One region of the Mesorhizobium sp. M0159 genome, then DNA from elsewhere that is predicted to be linked to it. Evidence: riboswitches for the same ligand, from Rfam matches in the RefSeq annotation. Region 1 holds a riboswitch; the other holds the start of a gene.
The links. A riboswitch is a leader RNA that binds a small molecule or an ion and turns the genes downstream of it on or off. The one in region 1 is predicted to bind cobalamin.

Region 1 (7,575 bases):
GACTTGAGCGGCTTCGCGCGTCCTGCGCATGCCTGTAAGGCCGCCAAGTTTTCTGGGTTAGCAGGCGCGCACTGTGGCAGCTTGGCTTGTACGGCGAGGCCATGGTTGAGTGAGGCGAAACAAATCCAGCCCCGCGGTCAATCCCGAGGCTTCCCACAATGGCGAAGAGAACATCTTCACTCGTTCCTTTTGAGCACAAGACCTTCCGTTCGCTATGGTCGGCTGCACTCATTTCGAACCTTGGCACCCTAGTGGAAGGTGCGGCGGCAGCTTGGCTGATGACGAGCATCGCCACCTCCCATGGAATGGTGGCGCTCGTCCAGTCATCGACCACCCTCCCCTACATGATCTTCTCGCTCGCGGCGGGAGCGCTCGCGGACAAGTTTGACCGTCGCCGGATCATGTTGACTGCGCAACTGCTGATGGTCTGCGTATCCGCCTTCCTGGCGTTCCTGACCTATGCGGGGAATGACACCCTGGACCCTTCTGGGTCTCACCTTCCTAATCGGCTGTGGTTGGGCATTGCACGATCCCTCTTGGCAAGCCTCCATGGGAGATATCCTGCCTCGCGAACACCTGCCAAGCGGGATTGCGCTCAACGGCATGAGCTACAATCTCATGCGCACCATCGGGCCGGCGATTGGCGGCATAATCGTGGCCACAGCCGGTGCGGCCTTCGCGTTCCTCTTCAACGTCCTTTGCTACTTCGCTCTGATCGCTGCGCTGTTGCGATGGAAAGCCGAACGGGCACGACAAGCGCTGCCGCGGGAGGCTTTCGGCAGTGCGATGGCGGCGGGCTTCCGTTACGTGCTCTTGTCGCCGAACCTTCTCAAGGTGATGTGCCGGAGTTTCATTTTCGGCCTCACCGCCGTTGTCATTTTGGCTCTCCTGCCGTTGGTCGCTCGCGAACAGATCAAAGGGACCGCAGTCACCTACGGCGTGATGCTCGGCTTCTTCGGCCTGGGAGCGATTTGCGGCGCGCTCCTCATCGGGCGGGTCCGAGAAGTTCTCTCCAACGAATGGATCATTCGCGGTGCGTTCTTTGTATTGGCGATCAGCTGCTTCTTTCGGGCATGGAGCGAGCACGTTGGGCTGAGGTGTCTCAACCTCATGCCAGCCGGTGCGGCCTGGATTCAATCATTCTCGCTGTTTAACGTCACAGTACAGCTTTCGGCGCCGCGGTGGGTGGTTGGACGCGCCCTCTCTCTATCAGACGGCCACATACGGCGGCATGGCGGCGGGAAGCTGGCTTTGGGGCGAACTGGCGGATGTCCAAGGTGTTTCGGGAGCCTTGCTCGTCCGCCAGCTGGTTCTTGTGATTGGGGGACTGATGGGCATCCTTCTGCGTCAGCCGGATTTTGAAACGCTCAATCTTGATCCGACCAACAAGTTCAGCGAACCGACGCTGCAACTTGACCTGCGGCCACGAAGCGGTCCGATCATGGTGATGGTCGACTGTCGTGTCGATCAGAGAGATCCAGACTCGCCCACAATAATTATCTGAATTTCAGCAGTAATTTTGATCGTCCATTCGTGCTGTGTACCAGCCCTGTGTCTTGCGCAAGTGGTCACGAACGGCTGCCGGAGCCTCGAAGACGCCCTAAAAACACATGCTGCGATTTTTGAACACGCTTGACGTGTTAGATTAATTCATCCACAATGCGTGTGTTGAACACGCGAGGTGAGTTATGAACATGAGAGAGCTTAGGGTTCGACTGGGCATGACTCAAAAAGATTTGGCAGAGCAGATGGCAACGACGCAACAGACTGTGGCCCGTTGGGAAACAGGCAAAACGCAGTTGAACGTCGAGCAGATCAAGGATCTTTGTCTCACGTTGAAATGCACGGTCGAGGAGCTGCTGGGCTGGAAGATTGATGTCGAGGAGTGGCGCACGAGCCCGTTTGCAATTGCCGATGCCGAAACGCGATACGGCACGCTCAGAATCAAGACGACTGTTGGCAGCCGCCAATATCCTATCGATGAAAATGCGCGTGAATCGATTTTACGTCAGTTGAAGGAACTTCATAATCTTCGTAGAAATAACACAAGCAGGCCATGGCTGTATTGTTGGAGTCTTGACAACAAAATACTCTTGATAAATCCGCAATATGTCCGCACCATTGAGCTTATCGGTGACGATGTAGAGGAGATTCCAGAGTATTATCATCCAGAAATCTATCGGGCTTTGGATGACTGGGATAAGGGTGAGGTTTCAGGAAAGCTGAAGAAAGAATGCGATGCCATTATCGCAGAGATGGGTGATCAGGAAGCCGTGCGCATGGCCTCCTATGTTCGCGTCACATATGACGACGGAGAAGATGAGTGGAACTTCTTGGATGAAGAAACCGCTACGACTTTCTTCGGATTGGAAGCTGCGACCTTTGACGTTCCCCAGTGTAGTTTCGCCGAAGTGGAGGAAGAAGGTTACTACCGAGCGCGATACGCCAACCTTGATCGCGTCGCGGTGATGGAGGTTCCAAGCGACCGTTATCACAGATTGACCGCGCCCGAGGAAGCTTAGAACCATCCACGAAGGGCGCATGTTACATCTCGACCTTGCGTGGTGCGTTTTCAGTACGAGATGACGTTAAGCGTAGGTAGTGGCAGGTAAGAGTGCTCGACCAGAAGCTCAACTGCCTCCTCAATATCGCTGCCGATGTGCCGCAGGACACGTCCACGGGAGCGTGGATAGGCGTGAAGTTCCTGCACTCCACGGTCCGCTCTCCCATCGCCGGTGTGTGCCCGACGCCATCTTGTGGACGAGCTTGGCCGCCTGCACCCGGTTGTATTCCGGCTTGCGGTCCGCCTGGGCGGTCCGCCGCGATGGCTATCTCCATGTCAATCGGCGCCGAACTTTGACTGCCCGCTGCTTTTGATGAATTTGGCGAGGTCCCGCGCATAATCACTCTTGGTCTTCTCCTTGAGGCCCTGTGTCGCGAACTTGTGGTCCAGCAGGGCAAACAGGTCCAAGTCCCCTTCCGCCTGTGGCGCTGGCTTGCCCTCACCGCCCTCGGCTTCCCAATTGGGGACCGCTTCTGCGCGCTGCACCGTGGTGATTGTCCGCCCAAGACGCATCACAAGATCGAACGCCAAACCGTGCGCGTGCACGACGATTTGCCGCTCAGGCCTCATTTGGACAGGACTTGAGCTGGCCCGGTGGTTTGAGCCGGGTTACCTTGAGCCGGTGGGCTGCGAACAAGCAGTTCGAGACATTGGCCTCGATCACTTCGCAACACGCCGCTGCGCCTGGCCTCGGTGTGCTCCCCCCGAAATCGTTGTGTCATATCACCAGGGCATCACGGCCAACAGCTTCCACATGGGCAACAGCCTCGCCATTGAGCCGAATAGCGGTCGGAAGCTCGGAGCCGAAGTTCGACGCCGAGGTGGTTCGCATGATGCGCTAAGCAGCACCACGGCGCTTGCCGGTATGTTTGCTGCCGGCAGCCGACGAACTCCTATCCTCCTGGACAAGGGCGCCGTGCGTCATTGCTTTGATTTACCGGCCGCTCAAGGCTTCCACAGTTTTCGCTTTCGAGGCGACCTTTGGAACGTGCCAACGGAAATTTAACATAACGACATAAACATTTCTTTATGCGGCGTTGACAAAGAAGCGAACTGCTGTAATTGTCTCCCGCGTCGTGGTTCTCCGTACGGCGCTGCCGCAGCGGAGCTAAGAGGGAAGCCGGTGCGATGCCGGCGCTGCCCCCGCAACTGTTAGCGGCGAGCCAACCCCACTCATGTCACTGAGGCGAATAGCCTTGGGAAGACGGGTAGAGGCTATGACCCCGCGAGCCAGGAGACCTGCCACGGCGAATTACGTCCACGGGCGGGGTGCCTCGGTGGCCGCTGCAGCCTGGCGTTCGTGCCGGCCTGCTAGCGCCTTCCTTGTCACCGACGCCCCAACCATCGGGGTCTGGCATGACTATCTCTCAGCAAATTCCTGTAGCAACGCTCGGCGTGCCCCGCTTCGGTCGTCGGCGAGAACTGAAATTCGCGCTTGAAAGCTACTGGTCCGGAAAATCGTCCGCTGCCGACCTTCTCACGACCGCGAAGGCGCTCCGTGCCGCTAGCTGGGAGGAGCAGCACGATCGCGGCGTGTCGAAAATCCCGTCGAACGACTTCTCGCTCTACGACCATGTGCTCGACACCGCAGCCATGGTCGGCGCCGTTCCATCCCGTTACGGCTGGAATAGCGGCGAGGTTCCACTTGACATCTACTTCGCAATGGCGCGGGGCAACCAGGGTCAGACGGAGGATTGTCGACACGCTGGTCACCAGCAGGCGGCTCATCGGTCTGATGTAACCGCGATGGAAATGACCAAGTGGTTTGACACCAACTATCACTACATTGTGCCGGAACTCAACGATGATCAGACGTTCGCCCTCTCGTCGACGAAACCGGTCGATTACTTCATCGAGGCTAAAGCTCTCGGCGTTCACACACGCCCAGTCATCCTTGGACCGATCACCTTCCTCAAGCTGGCGAAATCGCCTGCCGAAGGATTCGATCCCATCGCGCTCCTGCCGCGGCTGCTGCCCGTCTACGAGCAACTCCTGCAGAGGCTGAAGCTGTCTGGAGCCGACTGGGTGCAGATCGATGAGCCAGCGCTTGTCCTCGATCTGAACCCGAACGAACGAGCTGCGTTCGAATTCGCCTATGGCCAGCTGTCGAAAGCCGCGCCCGAGCTGAAGATCATGCTGGCTACCTATTTCGGGCCGCTGGGAGACAATCTCGAAACCGCGGTTTCTCTGCCCCTGGCCGGGCTGCATATTGATCTCGTGCGCGCTCCCGAGCAGCTGGAAACGGTGGGTCGGCTCGCACCGAAGGATCTGGTGCTCTCGCTTGGCTTGATCGATGGCCGCAACGTCTGGCGTGCGAACCTGCCCGCCATTCTCGACCGCATCAAACCGATCGTCGCCGGCTGGCCCTTGGACCGCGTCGAGATCGCGCCTTCTTGCTCGATGCTGCATGTGCCGATCGACCTCCGCATGGAGACGGAACTCGACGCGGACATCAGGTCGTGGCTCGCCTTCGCGGCCCAGAAGACCGACGAGTTGGTGTTGCTTGCCCGGGCCCTGTCCCAAGGCAGGGATGCGGTGGCAGGCGCGTTGAAAGCGTCTGCCGAGGCTGCCGCCACTCGCGTGACATCCACGAAGATCCATGACCCGCTGGTTGAGGGGCGGATCGCCAGCATTGACGACAGCATGAAGCGACGAGAGAGCGCTTTTGCCGAGCGCTCCAGAGTCCAGGCCGGCACGCTCGGGCTGCCGCCGTTCCCGACGACGACCATCGGGTCCTTCCCGCAGACGCCGCAGGTACGCAGGGCGCGGGCCGCTCATGCGAAGGGCCAGCTGAGCTATGTCGAGTACGAGACCTTCCTGAAGAAGGAGATCGAGGCTGCAATTCGCTGGCAGGAAGAGATCGGGCTGGACGTGCTGGTGCACGGTGAGTTCGAACGAAACGACATGGTACAGCATTTCGGCGAGCAGCTGTCCGGCTTCGCCTTCACCCAGCATGCGTGGGTGCAGAGCTATGGGTCGCGTTACGTGCGCCCCCCCATCATCTTCGGCGACGTATCGAGGCCCAATCCGATGACGCTGCGCTGGTGGCAGTTCGCCCAGTCGCTTACGGAAAACCCTGTGAAGGGAATGCTCACAGGCCCGGTGACCATTCTCAACTGGTCTTTTGTTCGCGACGACGTACCCCGCTCCGAAGCATGCCGCCAGATCGCGCTCGCCATCCGCGACGAGGTGACGGATCTCGAATGGTCCGGCGCAAGGATGATCCAGATCGATGAGGCCGCGTTTCGCGAAGGATTGCCACTGCGCCAGTCTGATTGGAACGACTATCTCGACTGGGCTGTCGAATGCTTCCGGATCGCTTCAACGGGTGTAAAGGACGCGACTCAAATCCATACCCACATGTGCTACTCGGAGTTCAACGAGATCATCGACGCGATCGCTGAAATGGATGCGGATGTCATTTCGATTGAGACGTCGCGCTCGAAGATGGAACTGCTGGACGCCTTCACGAGCTCCAAATATCCGAACGAAATCGGTCCCGGAGTCTACGACATTCACTCACCACGCGTCCCGGAAGTCGGCGAAATTTCGGATCTCGTCATGCTTGCCCGCGAGCGACTGTCGGATTCCCAACTGTGGGTAAACCCGGACTGTGGCCTCAAAACACGCAAATGGGAGGAGGTCCGCCCTGCCCTGATGAACATGGTCGATGCAGCACGTGCGCTCCGGTAGAAAGTGTAGGCCGGAGGGTTTCCTGGTTGCTCACCATGTGGTGAGTGACCGGCTGCCGCATGTCGGCCGTGAATGGTGCCAAAACGCGTTCACATCTTTTGAAATAAGTCACGCGAGCGAGAATGTGCACTTTCCTTCGGCACGTGTATTAATCGCGCAGGAGTAAAGGGTACCGTTTTCTCCCTGTGACGTGTCGAGTTCGAAGGGGATGTGATTGGCGTCGAGACCGCTCCGGCCATGGGTTATCAGCATGCCAAGTGCGCTGTTCTCGATCAGTTCGTAAAGGACTTCTCGGCTCGGTTCATCGAAATGCGCGGGTACATACATGACAGGTTCCTTCACTGGCCGCCGGGTTCGCTGTTCACCGGTTGACATCCGATGGCAAGCGTTCCAACGCGGCGGCGATCTGGCGCTTCGCTGCTGAGGGCAGAGGCAGGATGGGACGCGGGGGGTCGGCACGGCAAATGTCGAGCAATTCGGCAAGTGCATAGACGACGCGAAGGCTCGAGAACTCCTTGAAGAGGCTCCAGAGCGGCGCAAGCGTGGCATCGATCCGTCGCGCTTCGGTCGCATCGCCCTGCTGCGCCGCCGCGACGATCTTCATGCAGACCTCGGGCAAGATGCCCGCGAGCACGCTGTACCATGTGTCGGCGCCGGCGATCATGGCCTCGGCAGCGTTCCAGTCGCCGCTGTAGCCAATCGAGAACCCTTCCGGCAGCGTGCGCCTCTGGTCGGCCAGATGGTTCTTGATCGCGTCGCTCCTGTCTGTCGGATTCTTGATAGCGACGACCCCACCCACCTTTGCCAGGCGGCTGACAAGGGCTGGGCTGAAATGGAAATGCGTCGTTCCTGGATTGTCATAGACGACGATCGGCAGGCCACTTTCGCGCGCCACAGTGGAGAAATGTTCGAACACCTCGTCATCAGTGAGCGGGGTGTAGGAAGCGGCCGCAAGCAGCCCCGCGGCAGCTCCAAGGGCCTTGCCGTCCTGCGCGAGCCTCACGGCTTCGTCGGTGCGCAGCGCGCCTACACCCACCACGACCGGCATTTGCCCTGCGGTTTCGTCCAAGGTCTCGGCGAGCGTCCGTCGCCGTTCCTCGCGCGACAGATACATGTAGGTGCCGGTGCTGCCGAGAAGACCGATGGAATCGACCTGAGCGGCGCAAAGCCGAGCAATCAGCCTGCGCAGGGCAACGGTATCAACGCGGCCGTCACGATTGCTCGGGGTGATGGGGAACGCGGAAAGACCGCTCAGGAATGCCATGGCAAGGCTCCAGATCTATGTGTGAGCGCAGAGGTGGCCGCACGCCAAGTCATCA
Region 2 (7,575 bases), on a different contig from region 1:
TGCCCGCCGCCGTCGACGATCACCGACACCTTCGGGCCAAGCCGTTGCGTAACACCGGCGTCCTCAATTGCCGCCCGAATCCGCTGCGCCATTGGGCGCGGGTCGGCTATCTCCTCCTGGTCGAGCCCGGCCAGCGGGCCGGTCTCTACCGGCACGCCGGTGCGCACCGCGATGCCGAGCGCATCGACCTCCATCGCCAGCAGCCGCGCGCTTGCCGGCGTCAGGCCGCGGATCTGCAGGCTGCCGCGGGCGGTCACTTCCATGATGCCGTTGCCATGGCGCAAGGCAGATTCGCAGAGTCCGATCAACGATTTCGGCAACAGTCCTCCAGCGACCGGATTGAGCCGCACCAGCAGCCCATCGCCGGTCTGCATCGGCGCCGACAAGGCAGGGCAGGCGCCACGGCGCGAGAAAGCGTTCATGCCGCCACTCCCAGAGCTTGCGCTTCGGCAATCAGTGCGGCGAGATCGTCATCGATCGAATTGCGCAGCGGATGCCAGAGCCCGCGCCGCCGTGCCGACAATAAGCGCTCGGCGATGTCTTTCGCCGCCGCCGGGTTCTCGCGCAGTATGAAGGCGCGGACCACGGGGTCGCCGAGATAGGCGTCGTGCACGGCTTCGATCAGCGTGCCTGATATGGCATTTGTGGTTTCGGCAAAACCGACCAGCCGGTCGACGGTCTCGGCGAATTCCGAGGCGCCGCGCGGGCCATGACGCATCTGGCCGGCGATGAAGCGCGGGTTGACCGCGCGGGCGCGAACTACCCGGGATACGGCCTCACCAACCGAGCGCGGCTTCGGTCTTTGCGGGTCCGTGGTGTCGAGGACGATCACGTCGGCGTTTTTGCCGAGCGCGGCAACCGCTGCCGAAAAGCCGCCGATGAAGGCGACGTCGGCCGAGCCTTCGAGGATGTCGCGGCCGGGGTCGTCGCCGGTATGAACCAGAAGGTCGGCCTCGGCGAGGCGATCCTCGAACGCGCCGGGCGCCGAAATGCCTTTGCCCTCGGAGCCGCCATAGGCGTGCGAGGTGGCGGCGAGATAGGTGCGGCCGATCTCTTCGCGCGCGGCCCAGTCGCCGCTCGACAACAAGTCCTCGACGCCCGCGCCGTAAGTGCCCGGCGAGGTGCCGAAAATGCGCGGGCTGATCTTGCCGTCGATGCGGGTCCTAGCGGCGAGCGGGTTTTCCGAAGCGTCCTCGTCGCGGGTCGCCACCGCGTTGGCCGCGGCGTCGATCAGCGCGATCTGGGTCGGGAACATGTCGCGGAACAGGCCCGATATGCGCCAGGTGACATCGATGCGCGGACGGCCGAGTGTTGCCGGCGGCAGCACATCTATGCCGGTGATGCGGCCGGTGGCGGAATCCCATTGCGGCCGGCAGCCCATCAGCGCCAGGCCTTGCGCGATCTCCTCACCGCCGGTGCGCAGCGAGGCCGAGCCCCACAGGTCGATGACCAGCGAGCGCGGCCAGTCGCCATGCGATTGCATGTAGCTGCGGACCACTTCTTCCGCTGCCACCTTGCCCAGATCATAGGCGGTCGGCGTCGGCATGGTGCGCGGGTCGGCGGTAAACAAATTGCGGCCGGTGGGCAGCACATCGCTCCGGCCACGCGCCGGCGCACCGGCCGGACCGGCAGCGACGTGGCGGCCATCGAGGGCGGCAAGCAGCGCGGTTTTTTCAGCTGCCGCACTTTGCCGCCGTACCGGATCAGCCTCGCCTTCCGGCGAGCGGCCGTAAATGTGCAGGCCGTCCTTGATGGCGAAATCCTTGAGATCGCAGAGCCAGGCGTCGATGCGGCGCAAGGCCTCGTCGGCTGCGTCGGTCCTGGCGACGCCTGCCTCTGAGGCGAGGCCGGTCTTTTCCGCCGTCTCGACGATCAGCTTCGCCAGGCGGTCGCGGCGGCGGCGGTCGAGCCCGTCGGCCTGGGCATATTCGTCAACCAGTCGTTCAAGCCTGTGCTGGTTTTCGTCCAGCCCGGCGCCGGTCAGCGGCGGCGGCAGATGGCCGAGCGTGACGGCGGCAATGCGCCGCTTGGCCTGCGCTGCCTCTCCCGGGTTGGAGACGATGAAGGGATAGATGACGGGCAGGGGACCGGTGACTATCTCGGGAAAGCAGTTTTCGCTGAGCGCCACGGTCTTGCCGGGCAGCCACTCCAGCGTGCCATGGGCGCCGACATGGACAATTGCATGGATGCCGAGCGACTTGCGCAGCCAGAGGCCAAAGGCGACCAGCGCATGGCGCGGCGGCAGCGTCGGGTCGTGATAGTCGGCGCGGCGGTCGGCTGAGCGCCCGCGGTCAGGTGCGAGTGCCACGGTGACGTTGCCGAAGGTGGCTGCGCGGAAGGCGAATTTTGCGGCGGCAGGCGCTTGAACACCCCCCTCTGTCCTGCCGGACATCTCCCCCTCAAGGGGGGAGATTGCGCTGTTGTCTCTGCTTTCGCCAATTACCGAGGGCCTTAAGGGAGAGCCGGTGGCGGAACTGCCAATCTCCCCCCTTGAGGGGGAGATGTCCGGCAGGACAGAGGGGGGTGCCTCGCACAAACTTGTCTCATCTGCCGCATTCCCCCATGCGGCCGTCACGGCAGCTATCGCTTCAGCAGGCAATTCCGCCGAGTACCCGAGATAGTCCTCAAACCCCAACCCTTCACCTCCACGCTCCAGCACCTCTAGCAACTCGCGCGGCGTTTGCGGAATCCTTTCAACGGCGTAGCCCTGTTCGCTCAGGTCGTGCAGCATTGCCAGCACGCTGGACGGCACGTCGAGACCAACCGCGTAGCCGGTGCGACCGGGGGCGCTCGGATAGTCGGGGATCAGGATGGCGAGCTTGCGCTCCGAACGCGGCGTCCGCTGCAGGCGCACGAAGGCCTCGACACGGTTCGCCACTTGCGCCACGCGGTCGGGCTCAGGCCGGTTGGCGAAGGCGCGGAAGGCCAGCGCCGGGTCGGTTTCGCTTTCGCCCTTGAATGAAATGGCGCCGGCCAGGATGCGGCCGTCGAGCTCGGGCAGGACGACATGCATGGCAAGGTCGGCGGGCGCCAGGCCGCGCTGATTGGTTTGCCAGATGTCGCGGCGGGTGGTCGCGACGATGACCTGGAACACCGGCACGCCGGCGCGGTCGAACAGGGTTTCGACACCGGGCTCGGCACCCGAGGCGAAAGCTGTGGCGGTGATGGTGGCGGCAGGCTTCAGGGTTGCGAGCGCGGTTTCGACAAAGGCGAGCGACGCCGGGTCCTTGAGGCTGGAGACGAACATAGGCACGGGAGCCATGCCGCGATGGCGCAGGGCTTCGAAAAGCGCGTCGATGGGCGCGACATCGGCGGCGAGCAGCATCGAACGGTAGAAGAGAATTGGCACGACGTCCCCCTCCCCCTCGAGGGGAGGGTGGCCCGCAGGGCCGGGTGGGGTCGTCACGGCAGTGCGCGACGTTTTGTGTAGGCGCGCTTCGGAGAGGACCCCACCCCCGGCCTGCGGCCGGACCCTCCCCTCGAGGGGGAGGGGGACGCCGCGTTCTACGACCCCCAGTCCCGGCTCGTAAAATCCCGCCTTTGGCACGCTAACAGGTTCGGCTACCGCCGCACCCGATCCAGCGAGACTTGCCAGCCTCTGCACCAGCGCCGTCATATTTGCCGGCCCGCCCTCGCGGAAATAGCCAAGCAGGGCGTCCAACTCCTCGCGCGGCAGCGTCGAGCCTTCGATCAGTCGCAAATCCTCGTCGTGGCTCTCGCCCGGTAGGAGCGCCAGCTTGATACCGCGATTTCGCGCGATAACGGCGAGCTGGTCGCAGCCATAGCGCCACCAGTCATAGCCGCCGAGGATGCGGACCAGAATGACCTTGGCGTGGCGGGCGACGCTGTCGATCCACAGATCGACGGACATCGGATGGCGCAGGTCGCGCAAGGCGGCGAGCCGCATCGACGGCAGGCGGTGCGCATCTGCCTTCCACGCCGCCGCCAGCCCGGCCAGGTCGCTGTCGGTGAGGGACAGCGCCACGACATCCGCAGGCGTTTGCCTGAGATCGACAGGCTCGGCGAGATCGTCGAGCGAGGCGGATGTGGTGGTGAGGATGTGCATCGCGGTTCGTGCTTTGTCAGCCGGCGAGGATACGCTCGATGGCCGGGCGGTTCAGCCCTTTCAGTCCGATGACGACGAGGCGCGAGCGGCGATCGTCTTCTGCGGTCCAGGCGCGGTCGTAATAATGGTTGACGCGCGGACCGACCGCCTGCAGCAAGAGCCGCATCGGCTTACCACCGACCTCGACGAAACCCTTGACGCGCAGCACGTTTTCTTCCTCCGCAGCCGTGGCGACGCGCTGTGCCAACTCGTCCGGGTTGGACACCGACGCGATGTCGATGACGAACGAATCGAAATCGTCATGCTCGTGGTCGAGTTCGTCGTCGTGATGGGTCTTGCGGTTCTCGATGTCGTCCTCGACGGCGAGGCCGAGGCCGAGCAGCACCGACGGGTCGACCTTGCCTTGCGAAGTCGGTACGATCTTCACCGCGCGCGCCACGTGCTTGCCGATGACGGCATTGGCGCGGGCCGAGCCGGCGGCGTCCATCAGGTCGCTCTTCGACAATATGATCAGGTCGGCGCAAGCGAGCTGGTCTTCGAACACCTCCTCGACCGGATCGTCATGGTCAAGCGTCTCGTCCTGCGCGCGCTGCGCCTGCAGGGCGTCCATGTCGTTGGCTACGCGGCCATCAGCCAGCGCCGGTCCGTCGACCACGGCAATGACGCCGTCGACCGTCACGCGGCTTTTCACCGACGGCCACTGGAAGGCTTGGACCAGCGGCTTGGGCAAAGCGAGGCCGGATGTCTCGATCAGGATGTGGTCGACCCTCGGCGTCAGCGACAGGATCTGGTCCAGCGCCGGGACGAAATCATCGGCGACGGTGCAGCAGATGCAACCATTGGCCAGCTCGACGATGTTTTCCTCGGGGCAGGTGTCGATGCCGCAGCCCTTCAGGATATCGCCGTCGATGCCGATGTCGCCGAACTCGTTGACGATGATGGCCAGGCGCTTGCCTTTGGCGTTTTCGAGCAAATGGCGGATCAACGTCGTCTTGCCGGCGCCGAGAAAGCCGGTGACCACGGTGCAGGGAACGCGCGAAAGGGAGGCAGCGGTCATGTCAGGTCCTTCAAAGGTCAAGGGGAGGGATGCGGGCAACCAGGCCGCGCTTCAGGCAATCGGGACGGCCGCGCCATGGAATGAGCCCATCCGTCGAGGTGGCGAACAGCTTTGCCCCGGTGACGAGATCGGCGCCGCTGGTCGTGGTCAGATCACCGAAGACGTAACTCCAGCAGCCGTCGCGCAGCATGGCCGCGCTGAGCCGGCGCTTGCAATTGCCGAGGCATTCGACGGTGCGGATTTTGATGTTTTCGCCGCCAGCGGCGCGGCGCGTGTCCTCTGCGAGCAGTTCGCCGGCGCGCGGATGAGCGTCCGAACCGGTCTCGTCACGGCAGGACGAGCAGACGATGACGGTAACGCCGGCCGGGGAATCACCATGGCCGGACAATAAATCCGCTGTCTCAGCCGGAAAACTGCTGTCGCGTTCCAAATCAGGCTCCTTGCCCGGAAAACCCGCCAGGCGATCGGATTCTTATGTCCTAGACGGCAGGTCTCCTGGCTCGCGGGTCATCGCCTGGGTGCCGCCTTCCCGGGAACATCCCAGTGGTTTTCGGCCGAGGCTCGTCGCTTACAGTTGCGGGGACAGCCGCGGATTTGAAATCGAGATTTCGCACCGCATTCCCTCTTGGCCCTTGCCGTTGCGGGCAGGGGACCGTCTGGAACGGATTTAGGCTTGTGGGGGTAGTCGTGTCAACGCACGTCTATGACGCGGCGATATCCGCGAGCGGCCGGCCGAGGTCGCCGGCAGCCGTCACCTCGATGCGCTCAAGCCCGAGCCAGCCCTGCATCTGCTTCAATTCCTCGAAAAGGGCGGCTGCAGTTTGCGGCGGGGCGCCGGGCTCCGCATAGGCGGCATGGACGCGCAAGACGCCGGCCGGGCGGTCGGCCCTGAGGTCGACACGCCCGACGATGCTGTCGCCGAGCAGGAACGGCAGCACGTAATAGCCATACCGGCGCTTTTCGGCCGGCGTGTAGATCTCGATGCGGTAGTGGAAGTCGAACAACCGCTCGGTGCGCGACCGCTCGAAGACGACAGGATCGAACGGCGCGAGCAACGCGCGCGCCTCGATCTTGCGCGGCAAACGGGCGTCCTTGTGGAGATAGGCTGTTTTGTTCCAGCCTTCGACGCTCACCGGCAACAGGTCGCCGGCCTCGACCAACTCCTCGATGCGGCCCTTGATGTCGGCGGGCGAGAGGCGGAAATAATCGCGCAGGTCGCTTGCCGTGGCGACGCCATGGGCGCGGGCGGAGATGCGCAGCAATTCGCGGTGAGCGTCTTCGGGGGAGGGCGTTGGCAGACTCAGTATTGTTGGCGGCAGCACGCGCTCCGGCAGATCGTAGAACCGCTCGAAGCCGCGGCGATGCGCAGTGGTGATGCGGCCGGCCCAGAACAGCCACTCGAAGGCATGCTTGGCATGGCTCCAGCCCCACCAGCCGCCCGAACCCTTCTGCCCTTCGAAAGCCGACGCCGCGATCGGGCCTCGTTCGGCGACCTCGCGATAGATGTCTTCGATATAGGCGGCGTGCTTGCGGCCCCATTTGGCCAGCCCGCTGTACATTTCGTCGCCGCGCTCGGCCCGCTGCATGCGCCAGCGCATCAGCGGATAGGTCTCGACCGGCAAGAACGAGGCTTCATGCGCCCAATATTCGAAGACCATGCGCTTGCGCGTTACGGCGGCGTTGTCGAGCAACGCCAGCTTGTAGGGGCCAAGCCGCGAATAAAGCGGCATATAATGGGCGCGCACCACGGCGCTGACGGAATCGATCTGCAGCAGGCCGGTACGGGCAAGCACGCGGGCCAGATGCCGGCGGTCGGGTGTACCGGTGGGTCGCGGGTCATTGAATCCCTGTGCCGCCAGCGCGATGCGACGGGCCATGGCAAGCGAGATTTTTTCCTTCATGAAGGCGGCATCCGGACGATTTTGGACAGAGAAAATGACCTGCGATTCCGTGCCATGCTAGCAGGGTTTTGGCGGCATCCATGTCAGGAGAGAAAAGTGGAGTAAAAAGTGAAGGAAATCAAACAGGAGCGGATCGGACCAGTTTTCCCGGATATGCCGTCCAGCACCGCGATTTGAACAAGGTTTGACTTGCTTCGCCGAAAGCGCTGCGCTAACCCTCGCCGCGTTGCAGCATAGAGCCCCCTTAAAACGGTTCAGTGGTTAAACTGTCACGCTTCCGCAAGTGGGTCCGGTGCTGTAATCAGAGTGGATTGGCCGCAACGGAAAGCTGCAGAATGAACGCATTGTTGAGTTCGTACCTGCCCATCGTCCTGTTCATCGGCGTGGCGCTGGTCGTCGGACTGGCGCTGCTCGCCGCACCCTTCCTGGTGGCCTATCGCAACCCCGATCCGGAAAAGCTTTCCGCCTATGAGTGCGGCTTCAACTCGTTCGACGACGCCCGCATGAAGTTCGATATCCGCTTCTACCTGGTGTCGATCCTGTTCATCATC

Region 2: it holds a riboswitch for cobalamin, as region 1 does, so the genes downstream of both, NKJ32_RS29175 (DUF1636 family protein) here and metE (5-methyltetrahydropteroyltriglutamate--homocysteine S-methyltransferase) in region 1, are expected to answer to the same signal.

The regions. Positions count from the first base shown of each region.
Region 1 is NZ_JAMYTF010000060.1:18,369-25,943, forward strand. It holds partial or broken gene NKJ32_RS31180 (MFS transporter) at 159-1,477, shown strand; gene NKJ32_RS31185 (helix-turn-helix transcriptional regulator) at 1,689-2,522, shown strand; gene NKJ32_RS31190 (hypothetical protein) at 2,840-3,094, opposite strand; cobalamin riboswitch at 3,624-3,824, shown strand; gene metE (5-methyltetrahydropteroyltriglutamate--homocysteine S-methyltransferase) at 3,920-6,256, shown strand; gene NKJ32_RS31200 (FMN-binding negative transcriptional regulator) at 6,365-6,583, opposite strand; gene NKJ32_RS31205 (dihydrodipicolinate synthase family protein) at 6,618-7,520, opposite strand; partial or broken gene NKJ32_RS31210 (PLP-dependent transferase) at 7,573-7,575, opposite strand, start outside.
Region 2 is NZ_JAMYTF010000048.1:367-7,941, forward strand. It holds partial or broken gene cobG (precorrin-3B synthase) at 1-422, opposite strand, end outside; gene NKJ32_RS29165 (cobaltochelatase subunit CobN) at 419-4,066, opposite strand; gene cobW (cobalamin biosynthesis protein CobW) at 4,083-5,123, opposite strand; gene NKJ32_RS29175 (DUF1636 family protein) at 5,134-5,553, opposite strand; cobalamin riboswitch at 5,592-5,795, opposite strand; gene NKJ32_RS29180 (winged helix-turn-helix domain-containing protein) at 5,825-7,024, opposite strand; gene NKJ32_RS29185 (NADH-quinone oxidoreductase subunit A) at 7,360-7,575, shown strand, end outside.